Nitrobacter winogradskyi Nb-255: one gene and its partner. The protein of the gene in region 2 interacts with the protein of the main gene of each other region in a pairwise test. Links are inferred from orthologs where the notes say so. Each region holds a gene or a part of one and is shown on either strand. Other genes may lie near its edges.

Region 1 (7,572 bases), 410 kb from region 2 along the record:
TGGCTCAAAATATCCGAACCTCCAGGCCGAGTTCTCCAACGTGCCGTTCAAGCGCGGCGTGGTCGGAATGGCGCGCGCGGGAAGTCCCGATTCAGCGAACTCGCAGTTCTTCATCTGCTTCGCCGACGCCTCCTTCCTCAACGGCAAATATACCGTGGTGGGCGATGTCGTCGCGGGCATGGACGTGGTGGACAAGTTGAAGAAGGCGCCCGCCGGTTCGAGCAGCGGCACCGTCACCGACCCGGACAAGATGCTGAAGGTTCAGGTTGCTTCCGACGTCAAGTAAAAAACGGACGAACCCCTTACAAACGGAAAGAGAAACGAGCATGGCTGACAGCGAAAACACTTTGATCCTCGAAACCACCCAGGGACCCGTGACGATCGAGATGCGCCCCGATCTTGCTCCCGGCCACGTCGCGCGGATCAAGGAACTGGTGCGTGAAGGGTTCTACGACGGCATCGTATTTCACCGCGTGATCGACGGCTTCATGGCGCAGACCGGATGCCCGCAAGGCACCGGCATGGGCGGCTCCGGCCAGAAACTGAAGGCTGAGTTCAACAGGGAGCCGCATGTGCGCGGCACCGCGTCCATGGCGCGGGCGCAAAGCCCGGATTCGGGCGACAGCCAGTTCTTCATCTGCTTCGACAATGCATCCTTCCTGGACGGCCAGTACACCGTCTGGGGCAAGGTGATCGAAGGCATGGAGAATGTCGACAAGATCAAGCGCGGCGAGCCGGTGCAAAATCCCGACAAGATCGTCAAGGCCAGGATAGCGGCGGACGCGGCCTAGAGCATTTTCCGGCGAAGTGGATACCGGTTCGCCGCAAGAAAATGCGACCAGACAACCATTTCTGGAGCATGGCCCGATTCAACTTGATCGGATCATGCTCTAGAGCAGGTTCGCTTCTGATTGAATCGGAAGCGGGGCTCTGGATTACTGTTTTGACGCGTTTTCTTCACGCGAGCGGCATTTCGTCCTCGGGTGTGGCCCGAGGACATGCTTCGCTCGAAAACGCTACAAGGCGCTGTTCCGATTCTTCAGACCGACGCGCAATGGCCGGATGTGTTCCGGCCATTGACGTTTCGAGCCGGCGGGGCCAGTGAAAACGCCATAGCTTGATCATTCCATGCGAACCGATCTCTTCGATTTCGAACTGCCGGCCGGGAGCATTGCGCTGCGTCCGGCGAGCCCGCGCGATTCCGCGCGGATGCTCGTGGTGCAGCCCGGATCCGGCGTGCGCGACCAGCAAGTGAGCGATCTTCCGGAATGGCTGCGGCCAGGTGACCAGCTCGTCGTAAATGATACGCGGGTCATCGCCGCTCAGTTGCATGGCCGCCGAATCGGGCGCGAGGCGGAACCGAGGATAGACGCGACGCTGATCAAGCGCCTCGACGGTTCTCGCTGGAGCGCATTGGTCAGGCCCGCCAGGAAGCTCATGGCGGGAGACATCGTTCGTTTAGGCAACGAGGGACGGGTGTGCTTCCTGGGACATCTCGACGCGCGGGTCGAAAGCAAGGGCGAGGAGGGCGAAGTGACGTTCGCCTTCTCGTTTCACGGGCCGATGCTGGATCAGGCCATTGCCGAGCTGGGCTCAACGCCGCTGCCGCCCTACATTGCGTCAAAGCGCGCGCCCGACGATCGCGATGCCTCAGATTATCAGACCATGTTCGCGACTCATGAGGGCGCGGTCGCGGCGCCGACCGCGGGTCTGCATTTCACGCCGGAGATCGAAACGGCGCTGCGTGGTCGTGGCGTGGGCCTTCATCGGATCACCCTGCATGTCGGGGCGGGTACGTTTCTTCCGGTAAAGGTCGATGACACCGCCGGTCACCGGATGCATTCGGAATGGGGCGCGATATCTACGGAGACCGCCGACGCGTTGAACGCGGCGCGATCGCGCGGTGGCCGGATCGTCGCGGTTGGTACGACATCGCTTCGGCTTTTGGAAAGCGCGGCCGACGATGACGGACGGATCAAGCCGTTTACCGGGGAGACCGCGATATTCATCACGCCCGGCCATCGCTTCCGCGCGGTCGATATCCTGATGACGAATTTTCATCTGCCGCGATCGACGCTGTTCATGCTGGTCTCCGCCTTCAGCGGTCTTGAAACCATGAAACAGGCCTATGCTCATGCTATCTCGGCGGGTTACCGGTTCTATTCCTATGGGGACGCCTGTCTGCTGTTTCCGGAACGGGCGGGCGCATGAGTCTCGCCAACCATTTCGAGCTTCTCGGGCGCGACGGCGACGCTCGCACCGGGCTTCTCACCACGGCTCACGGAACGGTGCGAACGCCGGCGTTCATGCCGGTCGGCACGCAGGGCGCGATGAAGGGCCTGCAATGGCAGGACGTGCGCGATGCCGGAGCCGACATCGTGCTCGGCAACACCTATCACCTGATGCTGAGGCCCGGCGCCGAGCGGATCCACGAACTCGGCGGCCTGCAAAAATTCACCAGGTGGGGTGGACCCATGCTGACCGATTCCGGCGGCTTCCAGGTGATGTCGCTGGCGCAGTTGCGTAAGGTGAAAGAGCAGGGCGTGACGTTTCGATCCCATATCGACGGCACCGCGATCGAGCTCACGCCGGAACGCGCGATCGAGGTGCAGCGTCTGCTCGGCTCCGACATCGCGATGCAACTCGACGAATGCGTGCGTTTGCCGGCGGAACGTGGAGACATCGAGCGCGCCATGCAGCTCTCGCTGCGCTGGGCCGAGCGCAGCAGGCGCGCCTTCGAGGGTGCCCCCGCCGCCAACATGCTGTTCGGCATCGTTCAGGGTGGGGACATCCCGGAACTGCGGCGCACGAGCGCGTGCGGGCTGACCGGGATCGGTTTCCACGGCTACGCCATCGGCGGTCTCGCGGTCGGCGAACCTCAGGCCACCATGCTCGCGATGATCGAAGAAGCCGCGCCGTGGTTGCCGATGGAAAGGCCGCGGTATCTGATGGGCGTGGGAACGCCGCACGACCTGCTGGAAGCGGTCGCGCGCGGCATCGATATGTTCGACTGCGTCATGCCGACACGAAACGGACGCCACGGCATGGCCTTCACCCGTTTCGGTCAGATCAACCTGCGCAACGCGCGTCACGCCGACGATCCGCGTCCGCTCGATGAAGAGAGTTCATGGCCAGCGGCGCGCGATTATTCCCGCGCCTATCTGCACCATCTGGTTCGCTCGGGCGAAACACTCGGCGCGATGCTGCTCTCAGGCATCAACATCGCTTATTATCAAAGCCTCATGCAGGCGATGCGCTCGGCGATCGCCGGGGGAGTCTTTCAGGAGTTCAGGGAGCGGACACGCGAAGGCTGGGCGCGCGGCGACATCGCCTCGCGCTGATGCCTGACGGCGCAGAAAAAGATTATGTCAGTTGCAGGCGATCCGTTGGACGACATGCTTGGTGACGAAGCCGTACCCGCACGTGTCGCAACTCCACAAGTGTCCGATGACATTGTCCGGCAAGTATGCGGATGCCTCCGCCGCAATCATCGAGTCGGCGCAAACCGGGCACGCTGGAAGATCGTTTCCATGAGACGAGGAATGGAGCAGGGCGGTCGACCGGACTTCAGCAATCGCTGGCATCGTGACCTCCTTTTGAGATTAATCAGACTGGATTTTCAGGTACGGTACACGCATCGTTTGACGATGTCGCAACACAAATGCGTTTCTTTTACGAATTCCAGTTCGAAGCTCGGTTATCGGCGCGGTTTCCTGATCTGTTTTTTTGGCGCGATGAGTTTTTGCCGCCGCGCCTGGCCGACACGCTGGCTGTGTTCCGAGGATAAGCATTCAACCCATGACTGAAGGACGCTGACATGGATACCAAGCCGAATAACGATGCACTGCACCATGCCGGCCGGGGTCGTGTGTTCGACAGCATTGTCGATACGGTCGGAAACACTCCCATCGTTCGCCTGCGCAGGTTGCCGCAGCAGCACGGCGTGAGTGCGACCATTCTGGCCAAACTGGAATACTTTAATCCGGCCACCAGCGTGAAGGATCGTATCGGCGCGGCGATGATCCAGGCGATGGAGGAAGCCGGCAAGATCAATGCAGACACTGTTTTGATTGAACCGACTTCGGGAAACACCGGCATTGCGCTGGCCTTTGTCGCGGCTTCGCGCGGTTACCGCCTGAAGCTGGTGATGCCGGAATCGGTTTCGACGGAACGCTGCAAGATGCTGGCTTTTCTGGGAGCGGAGATCGTTCTGACGCCGGCGGCCGAAGGCATGAAGGGGTCGATCGCCATGGCCGAGGAACTGGTGCGCACTACTCCCCATGCTGTGATGCCGCAACAGTTCAAGAACCTCGCCAATCCGGAAGTCCACCGGCGCACTACGGCCGAAGAGATCTGGAACGATACCGGCGGGAATATTGACTGGGTCGTGGCTGGCGTCGGCACCGGCGGCACCATCACGGGGATCGGTCAGGCGCTGAAACCCCGCAAGCCGTCGCTGCGCATTGTTGCCGTCGAACCCGAAGAGAGCGCGGTCTTGTCGGGCGGCCGGCATTCGCCGCACAGGATTCAGGGGATCGGCGCGGGTTTCGTGCCCGAGATCCTGGACCGTTCCGCCATCGACGAGATTGTGAAGGTCGATAGCGCCACAGCGCTGGAAACCGCCCGTGCCCTGGCGCGCAGCGAAGGCATTCCAGGCGGAATTTCATCCGGCGCGGCTATTGCGGCGGCGCTTGCCATCGGCCGGAGGCCCGGAAGCGAAGGAAAAACAATTCTCGCCGTCGTCCCCTCGTTTTCGGAACGATATCTTTCGACGGCTCTGTTCGAGGGAATCTGACCAGAGTCTTTCGCCACTTCATGCGACGGTGAAGGATGCTATCTTATCTTCTTAATCTGACGCGTTGTTCTTTGTGAACGAGATTCTATTCCCCGGCGTGACCCGTGGATGGAGTGCGGTTCACATGAGGAACCAGTTAGGGCGTTTTCGAGTGAAGCATGTCCTCGGGCCAGACCCGAGGATGGACACTGTTTCGCGGGAAGAAAATTCAGGGAGCCCGCTTCTGATTCTATCAGAAGCCGAAAAGCTCCAGCACAACAAATATAGCCCCGCTTCTGGATCAGAAGCGAGGCTATGGGCTGAGATGGCGACTGAGATCAGGAACGCGACAGAGAAATACTGGCGCCCTTGAACTGCCCGTCGGAACTGATGACCACGTCCTGCCGGTTGCCGTTCGTCTTCAGTTTGAGCTTCGCGGTAAATGCGGGAGCGCTGACGTCGACGTTGAACTGGCCATTACCGGCACGGCCTTCGAGGGTGCCGCCAACATTGCGGCTGGTCTCGCGCCAGTCTCCAGACAGAACGCCGTTGCGAGCGAGCACGTTGCTTTTGAGCTCGAACTTGTAGCTGTCGCTGGCGCAGAGCAGGGTCTGATTGAGGCCCTGAGCATCGCCGCTGACCGCATAAGTGGCTTTGCATCGAATCTTTTCGGTCGATCCGTCCTCGAGCTGTATCGTGCCACGTCCGGTCCAGATCCCCGCCAAACCTTCAAACGGGCCAGCCCCCGCCAGGCTGGTCGACATCGACAGCATCACCACGGCGCCTAACGCGCACGCGGCGGACAATCCTCGAGACATGATCCCCCCGAATCCCATTTGTATCATCCCATTATTCACTGACGCGAAGCTTCCCACCGGCCACTACAAGGAATTCCTCCGGACGCTCCGTTCCATTTACCCGATCCGACGTTGCCGTTGAGCTGCCCATTGGCGTAAGCTCCACGGATTGATACCTTCACGTAGCCTTGGCTTCCGACGCTGCCGGTAATGTCAGAATTTCCGGCTGTTACCTTGCCGTTGATAACCGTCAGAGGATACTGCGCCACCGGGTCGCAATTGCCCGTCTTGGTGACGATCCTAACATTCCAAAGCCCGTCATAGGTGTTCCCGGCAAGCGCCGGTGAAGCCAAGCCCGCACTCAGAACACCTGAAAAAAGAATAGCATAAGTGTTAGCGCGGTGCATGAACAAGTTCCTCGATTTTCTTGCTTGCCGCGTTATTCCGGGAGATTGTGTCCGAAATTAGCGATAAGACCGGCCGGAGGCCGATAGGCTTCCACCGGATCACTCTGCGCACCGATAACGACTCGGTCGATATTAGCAAATCACTAAATAATTCAACATACTACAAGCTAAATCCCACAATCTTCCGGGAACTCGCCACGTTTGCGGTGTTATCCTTTCCAAGTTTATCCGATTTCGGGGCTCCTGATCAATAACCAGATCCGGCGAGGAAAAACTGATCTATAAAAATACCGGCTTGTCTCAACCGGCGGCCACGGTGTTGCTTTGAAGGAGAGAATATATTTGACCGGTCAGCAGGCCGAGTGGAAGGTCAGGGGCTTCTGGTTGCGATGCTCAAGGTCCTCGCATGAAGGATGATGCACAGAGAGGCCTGCTGCAGTGGCTGGCTCCCGAATTCGCGGCAACGGGTCTGCTGCGGGATGAGCCGTGGGTTCAGGCTTGCGCGCGTGAAGCCGAGAGTATGTACGCGGTAAAGCCGCTTGCGATCGCCGCTGTGAGCATGGTCGTGGTCGAGCCGTTCGCGATCGACTATCTGAGGCAGGCTCCGGTCCTTGTCGTCGCGGCGGCGCAGGGCATGGAATGTTTCCGTCCGAGCGAACGGGAATTTGTCCAGCAGGACTGGCACGCGGCCATCCAGGATCGCCCGAAATTGCGCGATCTTCTGAAGTCCTATGGACTTATCCGCCCGTTACGCGCGCTCAAGGGGCAGGCGTTTCGCGCCGGTCCGACCGAATATCAGATCATTCAGAACCTGTGCGATATCCCGCCCTCGCCACTGGCGCAGGCGATCCCCACCGCGATCCGCAAGCAGCACAACTGGTTGCGCGCGCTCGGTGAGTGGTCCGAGACGATGTGCCGCCGTCAGCAGAGCGCCAAGGCCCTCTTTGAATGGGCGGTGCGCGCGATGGGCGAACACGGGGCGAGCGCGGCGGGTGGCCTTCTGGATCAGGCTTCGGCCGTTGCGGATTATGCGGCCTTTCATATCGACGGGTTCAATCGGCGCTGGAGTTATGAGCGCGCGTACCGGGCGGCGATCGAGTGGCACGATGAACTCGCACGGGCCAGCAGCGAGAAGGCGTACCTTCTGACCCACAAGATCGGATGGAACGATGTCATCGATTATGGAGATCTCCCGCGCAGGAGGATCATCGATGGGTACGAAATTGTAGCGCTTCAGTCAGGCGCGGCGCTTCATGCCGAGGGCGCGGACATGCATCATTGCGTGGCGAGCTACGCGGGAAATGTCATACGCGGGTTCAGCCGGATTTTTTCGGTGCGCAAGGACAGCCAGCGCGTCGCGACCTTCGAGATCAGCAAGTCAGGATTCCTGCTTGCGTCGGGTGAGTTTCTTCAGCTGCCCGCCCGCAAGCGTTCGCCTTACAAGCTTATCCAGACCAAGGGGCCGTGCAATGCCGACGTCTCGCCGGACGTTGAGAAAGTGATACAGGCGTTTATCTTGGGCCTGAACGAGGATACCGCAGCCGCCAGTTGAGCGGTTAGTGCCGATCGGGGTTGTTCGTTCCGATGGCGTGTT
Region 2 (7,601 bases):
AAAATCAACGTCGCATTGGGCGGAATGACGCCGCCGGCGCCGCGCGCGCCGTAACCCAGTTCCGGCGGAATGATCAGCGTACGCTTGCCGCCGACCTTCATCGTCGCGACGCCTTCGTCCCAACCTGCGATCACGCGACGCTTGCCGATCGGAAACTCGAAGGGTTCGTTGCGATCCACCGAACTGTCGAATTTCTTGCCCTTCTGTCCGTTCTCGTAGAGCCAGCCGGTGTAATGCATGATGCAGATCTGGCCCGGCTGGGGCAACGGACCATCCCCGACCTTGGTGTCCGTGATCTGCAAACCCGATGCTGTCGTCATGGTTTTCTCCGCGGTTTGGGCCGCTGCTGTAGCCGAGGCCTCGATCAGAATAACGCCGCCGGACGCAATCGCGAGAACAAACGCCAAAACGCCCGCATGTCGAAGCATCCGCATCGCTACGTTCTCCAGCCTGTTACCGGTGTCCACATCTAACCCAAGAGATACGCCACGACCACGGCTTTTTGCGACCCCCAGCGTTGAGGTTCCACCGGGTCAGCCTGTTCGCTTCAGGCCTTTTTGGAAACGCTGGCCGTTCGCGGCGTAGGCCTTCGCGCCGCCTCCCGTCGTCTCGATCTCGGAAGGCTCAAGCGTGCGGATCACGCGCGCCGGCGCGCCGACGATGAGGGAATACTCCGCGAACTGCTTGCCTTCGGTGATGAGCGCGCCGGCGCCGACGATACAGCCGCGACCAACCCGCGCACCGTTCATCACGATCGAACCCATGCCGATCAGCGCGCCATCCTCGATCGTGCAGCCATGCAGAATAACGTTATGGCCAATGGTACAATCGCTGCCGATGGTCAGAGGAAACCCTTCGTCAGTGTGGCAGGTGCAGCCGTCCTGAACGTTGGAACCCGCTCCCACCTCGATCCACTCATGATCCCCGCGCAGCACCGCGCCGAACCACACGCTCGCATTCTCGCGCAGACGGACCCTGCCAATCACCGCGGCGGTTTCGGCGATGAAATAGCGTCCGCTTTCAGGGAGATCCGGCCCCTGCCCATCGAGTTCGTAAGTCGCCATGACGGTCTCCTGCTATAGCGAAAACACTCCAGAGGCGACAATGCCACGGCGTCGCTCAGGCGAGCAGTCCGACCGCCTTCAGCGTCAGAACCACGCAGGTGCCGGACATCAGGCTCCAGAACCCCGCGACAACCGTCGCCATCATGACGAACTCGAAACGGCGGCGCTCAATGCGTCGTCCGCGAAGTGTATTGCGCATGATGATGAAGGGCGCCGCGAAGACCAGGAACGGCACCGCGGCAAACGCCCGGGCGACGACACCCTGCTGCAGCAATCCGAAGCCGGCCGGCCGTTTGACCAACGCCTGATAACCGCTGGCAAGCGCGCCCGCGATGGCGAACCCGATGCACAGGGAGAAGAAGGAGTTCAACGCATTCGGCGACATCAAAGGGGCATCCGTTCACGACGACGACGCCCCCCCTTCGCAAAATGCCGCCTGACCCGCCACCTCATCCTTAAGAAAAGGTTAACGCGCCGCACGCCGCGAGTTGCGTGGCAACTGCGAGTGCTTCCGCTCTCTCGCATGAAAACTTCACATTGCGTGGCATAGTCGCGGGCTGATTCGTCCTCTCGGAAATGTCCATCCCATGGCCTTGCTGCTGTCCGCTCCGCGTCGGTCGCGCGGATCACGTAAATCTCGCGCCCATCACCTGACCCCGCTTCTCGCCGCCGCCGTGATCGCGATGCCTTCGATCACCGCGGTCGCCTATCTGTTGTGGCCGACCTGGACTCCCAAAGCACCTGACGACAACAAACGGTTGCCGGTCAGCATTGGGCAAACCGTGTTCAATGTGCCGGAGCGCGCCTTCCGCGTGAAAGTTCAGAGGCATTCCGGACCGCAGGAGCGGATCGATCTGAGTTTCCTCTATCCTTCGCTCGCCACGCCCGACGCGCCAAGACGTGTCACCGCCGAAAGCGCCGAAGATGAACCGCGGGCGTTGGACCGCATCTTCCTGTCGATTGCCGCCCATCACGATTCTCTGGCGCCGGACACCCTCGTGCGGACAATCTACCCGCGCTATCTGGATGCGGCCCGCGCGCAGGCCGAGGACGGATTATCGATGCACGCATTCCGCGACGGAACGCCATATGCCGGCGAGGACCTGTTTATCGCGCAGTCACCCGCGCTGGTGACGCGATGCACGCGCGAGGCCATGACGCCCGGCATGTGCCTGAGCGAACGCCGGATCGGCGATGCCGACCTGACGTTCCGTTTTCCGAGACAATGGCTGACCAGGTGGCGCGACGTTGCCGGCGCGATGGAACGGCTCGCGCAGCAAGTGCGCCCGGGGCAAGATCGTTAACCCAAGATCGTTAACCAACGTCGGCCAGATCTTCCTCGAGGATGGCCATCTGAAACTGAAACGAGCGGTCGTCATCCTCGTCATCGACGAACAGCACGCCAATGAACTCCTCGCCGATATAGACCTCGGCCGAGTCGTCCTTCTTCGGACGCGGCACCACCCGAATCTTGGCGTTGCCGAACACGCGCTTGAGGTAGGCGTCGAGTTTCCTGACTTCCTGAACGTTCACGACAATCTCCAGATGTAAGGGTTCGCAGAGCTTCTAGAGCATGATCCCGAAAAGTGGAAACCACTTTTCGGGTTCATGCTCCGGAGAACCTCGGCAAGCTCATGTTTCGAGTGTCGCGTTCAGCATCTGATTCATCGTGCGCGAGGGCTCCGAGCAGCCGGCCGGACCGATCGTCCTGGCTGGAACGCCGGCGACGGTGACATTGTGCGGCACGGGTTTCACGACGACCGATCCGGCCGCGATGCGCGCGCAATGTCCGACCTCGATATTGCCCAGGATTTTCGCGCCCGCGCCGATCATGACGCCGTGACGGATCTTCGGATGGCGGTCCTCGTTCTCCTTGCCGGTGCCGCCGAGCGTCACGCCATGCAGGATCGACACGTCATCTTCAATAACGGCGGTTTCGCCAACCACAAACCCGGTGGCATGATCGAGAAAAATGCCGCGGCCGATCCTGGCTGCCGGATTGATGTCCACCTGAAACACCGACGAGGAACGGCTTTGCAGGTAATAGGCAAAATCCTTGCGGCCTTTCTGGAAGAGCCAGTACGCAAGGCGGTGGGTCTGAATGGCCTGGAACCCCTTGAAATAGAGCAGCGGATCGATGAACCGCGCCGTTGCCGGGTCCCGGTCATACACCGCCACCAGGTCGGCGCGAAACGCGTTGCCGATGTCGGGATCGTCGCGAAGCGCCTCATCGAAGGTCTGGCGGATCAGGTCGCCTGACAGGGCCGAATGGTCGAGCCGCTCCGCGACCCGATGCACCACCGCAGCCTCGAGCCGATCATGGTGAAGAACGGCCGAATAGATGAAGGCCGCCAGCTCAGGCTCGCGGCGAACGATGTCTTCGGCCTCGCTGCGGACGCGATCCCAGATCGGATCGAGCGCAGCGAATTTGGGGTTCTGCGGATTGACGTGCTGGATCGCCATGGTCGTCTCGAAACCTTGAATTCTGCCTCGCAGTTTAACATGGCGCGAGGTGGTTGTCCTTGCCGTTCAGCGAATATTCATTCGGCCTGCTTAAGATCCGGACCCTTGATCAGGGGATCTCCCGAGCGGATCGATTTACCTCAAGCAAATTATGCATTTACGCCGGACACTCAATAGGCGTAACGGCGGGATAGGCGTAACGGCGGGCCGCGCAACCGGAGGAACACGCATTTCCACCCGAGTCCTATACAGGCGCTCCATGGAAGCACCTTGGGCCTGGATCGCGGCTGTCATCATTCCCATTCTTCTGCTCGCCCCCGCGATCTGGAACGGCTATCCGCTGCTTCAACATGATACCGGCGGCTATCTGGCGCGATGGTACGAGAGCCATCTCGAGATCAGCCGCTCGAACGCGTATGGCATCTATCTTCATTTGGGCCAGGGCTCCTACTTCTGGATCAACCTGGCATGCCAGGCGCTGCTGACGCTGTGGATCCTGCATTTGACGCTGCGCGTGCTCAACATGGCGCAGCCATTGCGGCTTCTCACGATCGCCCTGATCCTGATCGCCGCCACGGCGCTACCCTGGCTCGCCAGCATGCTGCTGACCGACATTTTCGCGGGGCTGGCGGTGCTCACGCTCTATATCCTCGTTGCGCATAACGGCAAGCTCTCGATCGCCGAGAGGATCTCGCTGTTTCTGTTTACGTCCTTCGCAGCGGCCAGCCACACGGCGACGTTCGGTGTTCTGTTGGGCCTGTGCTGCGCGGGATGGATCGTCAAGCCGTTGCTCGGCCCCAGGCTTCAGACCGGAGGCCTGATCCAGGGTTCCCTCACCATCGTGACCGGCGCGGCCATGCTGCTGGCCGCCAACTTCACGTTGACGGGTCAGCTTACCTGGACGCCCGGCGGCGCGGCCGTATCGTTCGGGCGGATGATGCAGGACGGTATCGTGGCGCGCTATCTCAACGACCACTGCGACAAAATCAAGCTGAAGCTGTGCCCCTATCGCGATCAACTGCCGGCAACGGCGGATGACTTCCTTTGGGGTAACGACAGCATATTCGACAAGCTCGGCCGCTTCGAGGGCATGAACGGGGAGATGGAGTTCATCGCCACGCACGCGCTGGTGGCCTACCCGCTCTGGCAGGCCGAAGCCGCGGTCGAAGCAACGGCAGAGCAACTGGTGAGCGTCGACACCGGCGAAGGCAACACCGGATGGATACCGCACACCTACGGCATCATCGAGCGCTATCTGCCGGAACAAGTGAAGACCATGCGCGACGCGCGGCAGCAGCACTGGAATATGAAATTCACGGCCATCAACTGGATCCACGTCCCGGTCGCACTCGCCTCGATGCTGTTGCTTGCCGCGATCGCCCTCGCCGCGCTGTGGCGCCGGCGGCTTGACGACGTCGATCTTCTAGCCGTCACGGTCACCGTCGCGCTGCTCGGCAATGCCTTCATCTGCGGCGTTTTATCAGGCCCCCACGACCGCTACGGCGCGCGAATGGTCTGGGTCGCGACCTTCGTCGTGCTGATCGCCGCGGCGCGATTTCTCGCCCACCGCCATGATCCGCCTTACGGCCGGCGTGACAAAAACTTCAGCACGCCGTCCTTATAGACCTTGTCGCCCACCGCCCGCATGTGGTCGCGGTTCGGAATATCCAGCACTTCCGCGCCGGGAATGATCTTCGCCAACGCCTGCGCGGAGCCTGCGATTTCGTCTTTGCTGCCGACCGCGATCAGCGTCGGCACGCTGATGCTCGCGGCTTCCGCTTCCGTCATCAGCCGCCGTGATCCGCGCAGGCAGGCCGCCAGCGCACGACGGTCTGAACGGGTTTGATCGGCGAATGCGCGGAACGTGCGGCCGAAGGGATCGGCAACGTCGTCGAGCGAGGCTGCCTCCAGCGCCCTCGCCACGCTTTCGCCGGGACCGCCGCCCTCGATCAGGCCGACGCCAAGCCCGCCGAAGATTCCGGAGCGTACCCGCTCGGGCCTTGTATGGGCCAGGATTCCCATGATCCTGGCCCCAAGCGAATACCCCATGACATCGGCGCGCGCGACGCCAAGATGATCCATCAGCGCTGTGACGTCGCTCGCCATCGTGCCGATGTGATAGTCTTCCGGATCGTAGAGCTTGGTGGAATCGCCATGGCCGCGATTGTCGAGAGCGATGACCCGGAATCCGTTCTTGCGCAATTCCGACACCCAGGTCGGATACACCCAGTTCACATTCTTGCTCGACGCAAAGCCGTGCACGAGAACGACGGGATCGCCCTCGCCCTCGTCGAGGTAGGAGACTTCAACTTCGCCGTGATGAAAGCTCGGCATCAGCGCTTCCGTGATTGGGTGGAGACGGGATGGCCAGCAACGATCGGTTGGACGATTACGCCGGCGACGACACCGCGGAAAGTCGGCGCTGACGCCTGGCCCTTGAACGTTGCAGCGATGAGAGCGTCAGGCGCTCGGTCGCGGCCCTGATCGATGACAGGAAACCGAACAGCGCCAGCGCGGCGCTGAACACCCACATCGTAAGATTGAATGCACCGGCGGTGAGCAGCAGCGCCCCTCGTCCCAGGATCTTGATGATCGCGCGGGTCTGTCCGCCTTTGGCTTTTGCAAGGCGGGCGGCGCGCGCCACATCTTTCGGCCCCTGAGCGATCCGCAGAACGTCGAACGCACCGCGCGTCCCAGTCTTCTCGCTGATGCGGCCGACATCCTTGGCGAGCCGCACCAGTCCGCCGGCTTTCTCTGCGCGAACCGCGGCCTTGATGGCGACCGCCGTCCGCGCGGTTGCGCCAGCGACCCCGCCGCAAAGGCCTTTTGCAGTTGCCGCATATCCACCATCTCGCGCGCCGAACGACCTGCCCACCGGCTCAGGCCCTCACCGAGCCGCCCGGCCTTGCGGGCATCCTTGACCAGGGTAAGCCCGACCCGGGCCGGCGCCGCGCTGCCAACGGTCGCGAAGGTGGCGCCGGTCACGGCGACGCCCGCGACAGCAAGCCCCAGCAACAGCCGATCGGTATCCTCGCCCTTCGCCAGATGGCTTCCCTCCCGCACGATGTCCCGGACATCACCGAATACGCAAAGATCGCCGGCGAGCGTGCCCGAAAGACTGGCTCCATCGACGGCATTGCCCGTGACCAGCCCGGAAAAGAATCTCTTTGCGACGCCCTTGGTGGAATTCTCTTCCTCGGCGGCCTCGGTGACGCGTTGAGTCAAATCGCCGGGGATCGATATCCCCCTGGCTTCCGCAAGATCGACGAAACTACCCGCAAGGTCCGGATCCTGCGACGCCAGCGCCGCCTCGATGTTGCGCCCGATCAGCGCAGGATCGTTTCGAAGAACGGATTCAAGCTGAAGATCTGCGAGCCGGACGGGGTCATCCTGGGCAACCAGAACGGCTCCGGCATCCGTGGCGCGTGGCGCCAGCACGGCGAACGCCGCCGCGCAGATTGCCGCCGCCGTCATCGCGCTGCCCGTTCGCCGCTCGCTCATTGAAAATCCCGATCGCGGCGCGCCTTCGTTGCACGCCCAAGGTGGTATGCCGTTTTTCAAGCACAGCTTGTCCCACCAAAAAAGGGGTTCCCTTGAACGAAAGGATTGTGTCGAACTGCATGGCTAACGAAACGGCAGATTTTCTAGGTGAACGAGAAACCGGTTCGCGAAAAGCCCGGTGAAAACAATAATCTAGAACTTCGCTTCCGAGTCAGTCAGGAAAATTGCTCTGGCTTTTTGATCTGACGCGTTTTCTTTACCCGAACCCGACCATGCTCGGGTCAAGCCCGAGGATACGCTTCACTTGAAAACGCTATAGGAATTCGAAGCGCCGACAAGTATGGTACCGCGCGATGTCGTCGTCATCGGTGTATCGATGTCTGGCGACGACCTGAGGTTGAAAGCATGTCCGATCACGTTGTTCCCCACTTCCATAACGATTCCGGCGTCGCCGTCATTGAAATCGGCTCGCGGGAGTTCATGTGTGTCGGAGCCAATCCTCCGTTCGATCATCCGCACGTCTTTCTCGATCTCGGCGACGACGGCGAAATCATCTGCCCCTACTGCTCGACG

Evidence for each region. The genes of interacting proteins can lie anywhere in the genome.
Region 1: the proteins of cysE (region 2) and cysK interact in binary tests that used the Escherichia coli proteins (3 or more experiments, as listed by UniProt). The link is inferred for Nitrobacter winogradskyi Nb-255 from one-to-one orthologs.

What each region holds. Positions count from the first base shown.
Region 1 is NC_007406.1:1,963,087-1,970,658, reverse strand. What follows is about bases 2,842-5,806. They hold cysK (cysteine synthase A), read left to right. Parts: upstream 2,842-3,817; coding sequence 3,818-4,795; downstream 4,796-5,806. Other genes in these bases: NWI_RS16965 (hypothetical protein), read right to left, coding at 5,628-5,806; NWI_RS09360 (hypothetical protein), read right to left, coding at 5,113-5,610; NWI_RS18245 (hypothetical protein), read right to left, coding at 3,369-3,584; tgt (tRNA guanosine(34) transglycosylase Tgt), read left to right, coding at 2,842-3,341. Also shown: NWI_RS09390 (peptidylprolyl isomerase), read left to right, coding at 1-286; NWI_RS09385 (peptidylprolyl isomerase), read left to right, coding at 327-791; tRNA preQ1(34) S-adenosylmethionine ribosyltransferase-isomerase QueA, read left to right, coding at 1,129-2,211; more of tgt, read left to right, coding at 2,208-2,841; more of NWI_RS16965, read right to left, coding at 5,807-5,978; NWI_RS09355 (PcfJ domain-containing protein), read left to right, coding at 6,385-7,530.
Region 2 is NC_007406.1:2,370,094-2,377,694, forward strand. The notes cover bases 1,613-4,606. They hold cysE (serine O-acetyltransferase), read right to left. Parts: upstream 3,528-4,606; coding sequence 2,697-3,527; downstream 1,613-2,696. Other genes in these bases: NWI_RS11340 (hypothetical protein), read left to right, coding at 1,652-2,368; NWI_RS11345 (DUF3126 family protein), read right to left, coding at 2,379-2,597; NWI_RS11355 (hypothetical protein), read left to right, coding at 3,787-4,606. In the rest of the region: NWI_RS11325 (FKBP-type peptidyl-prolyl cis-trans isomerase), read right to left, coding at 1-434; NWI_RS11330 (gamma carbonic anhydrase family protein), read right to left, coding at 534-1,064; NWI_RS11335 (DUF6949 family protein), read right to left, coding at 1,120-1,449; more of NWI_RS11355, read left to right, coding at 4,607-5,151; NWI_RS11360 (alpha/beta fold hydrolase), read right to left, coding at 5,109-5,861; NWI_RS17035 (zinc-finger domain-containing protein), read left to right, coding at 7,434-7,601.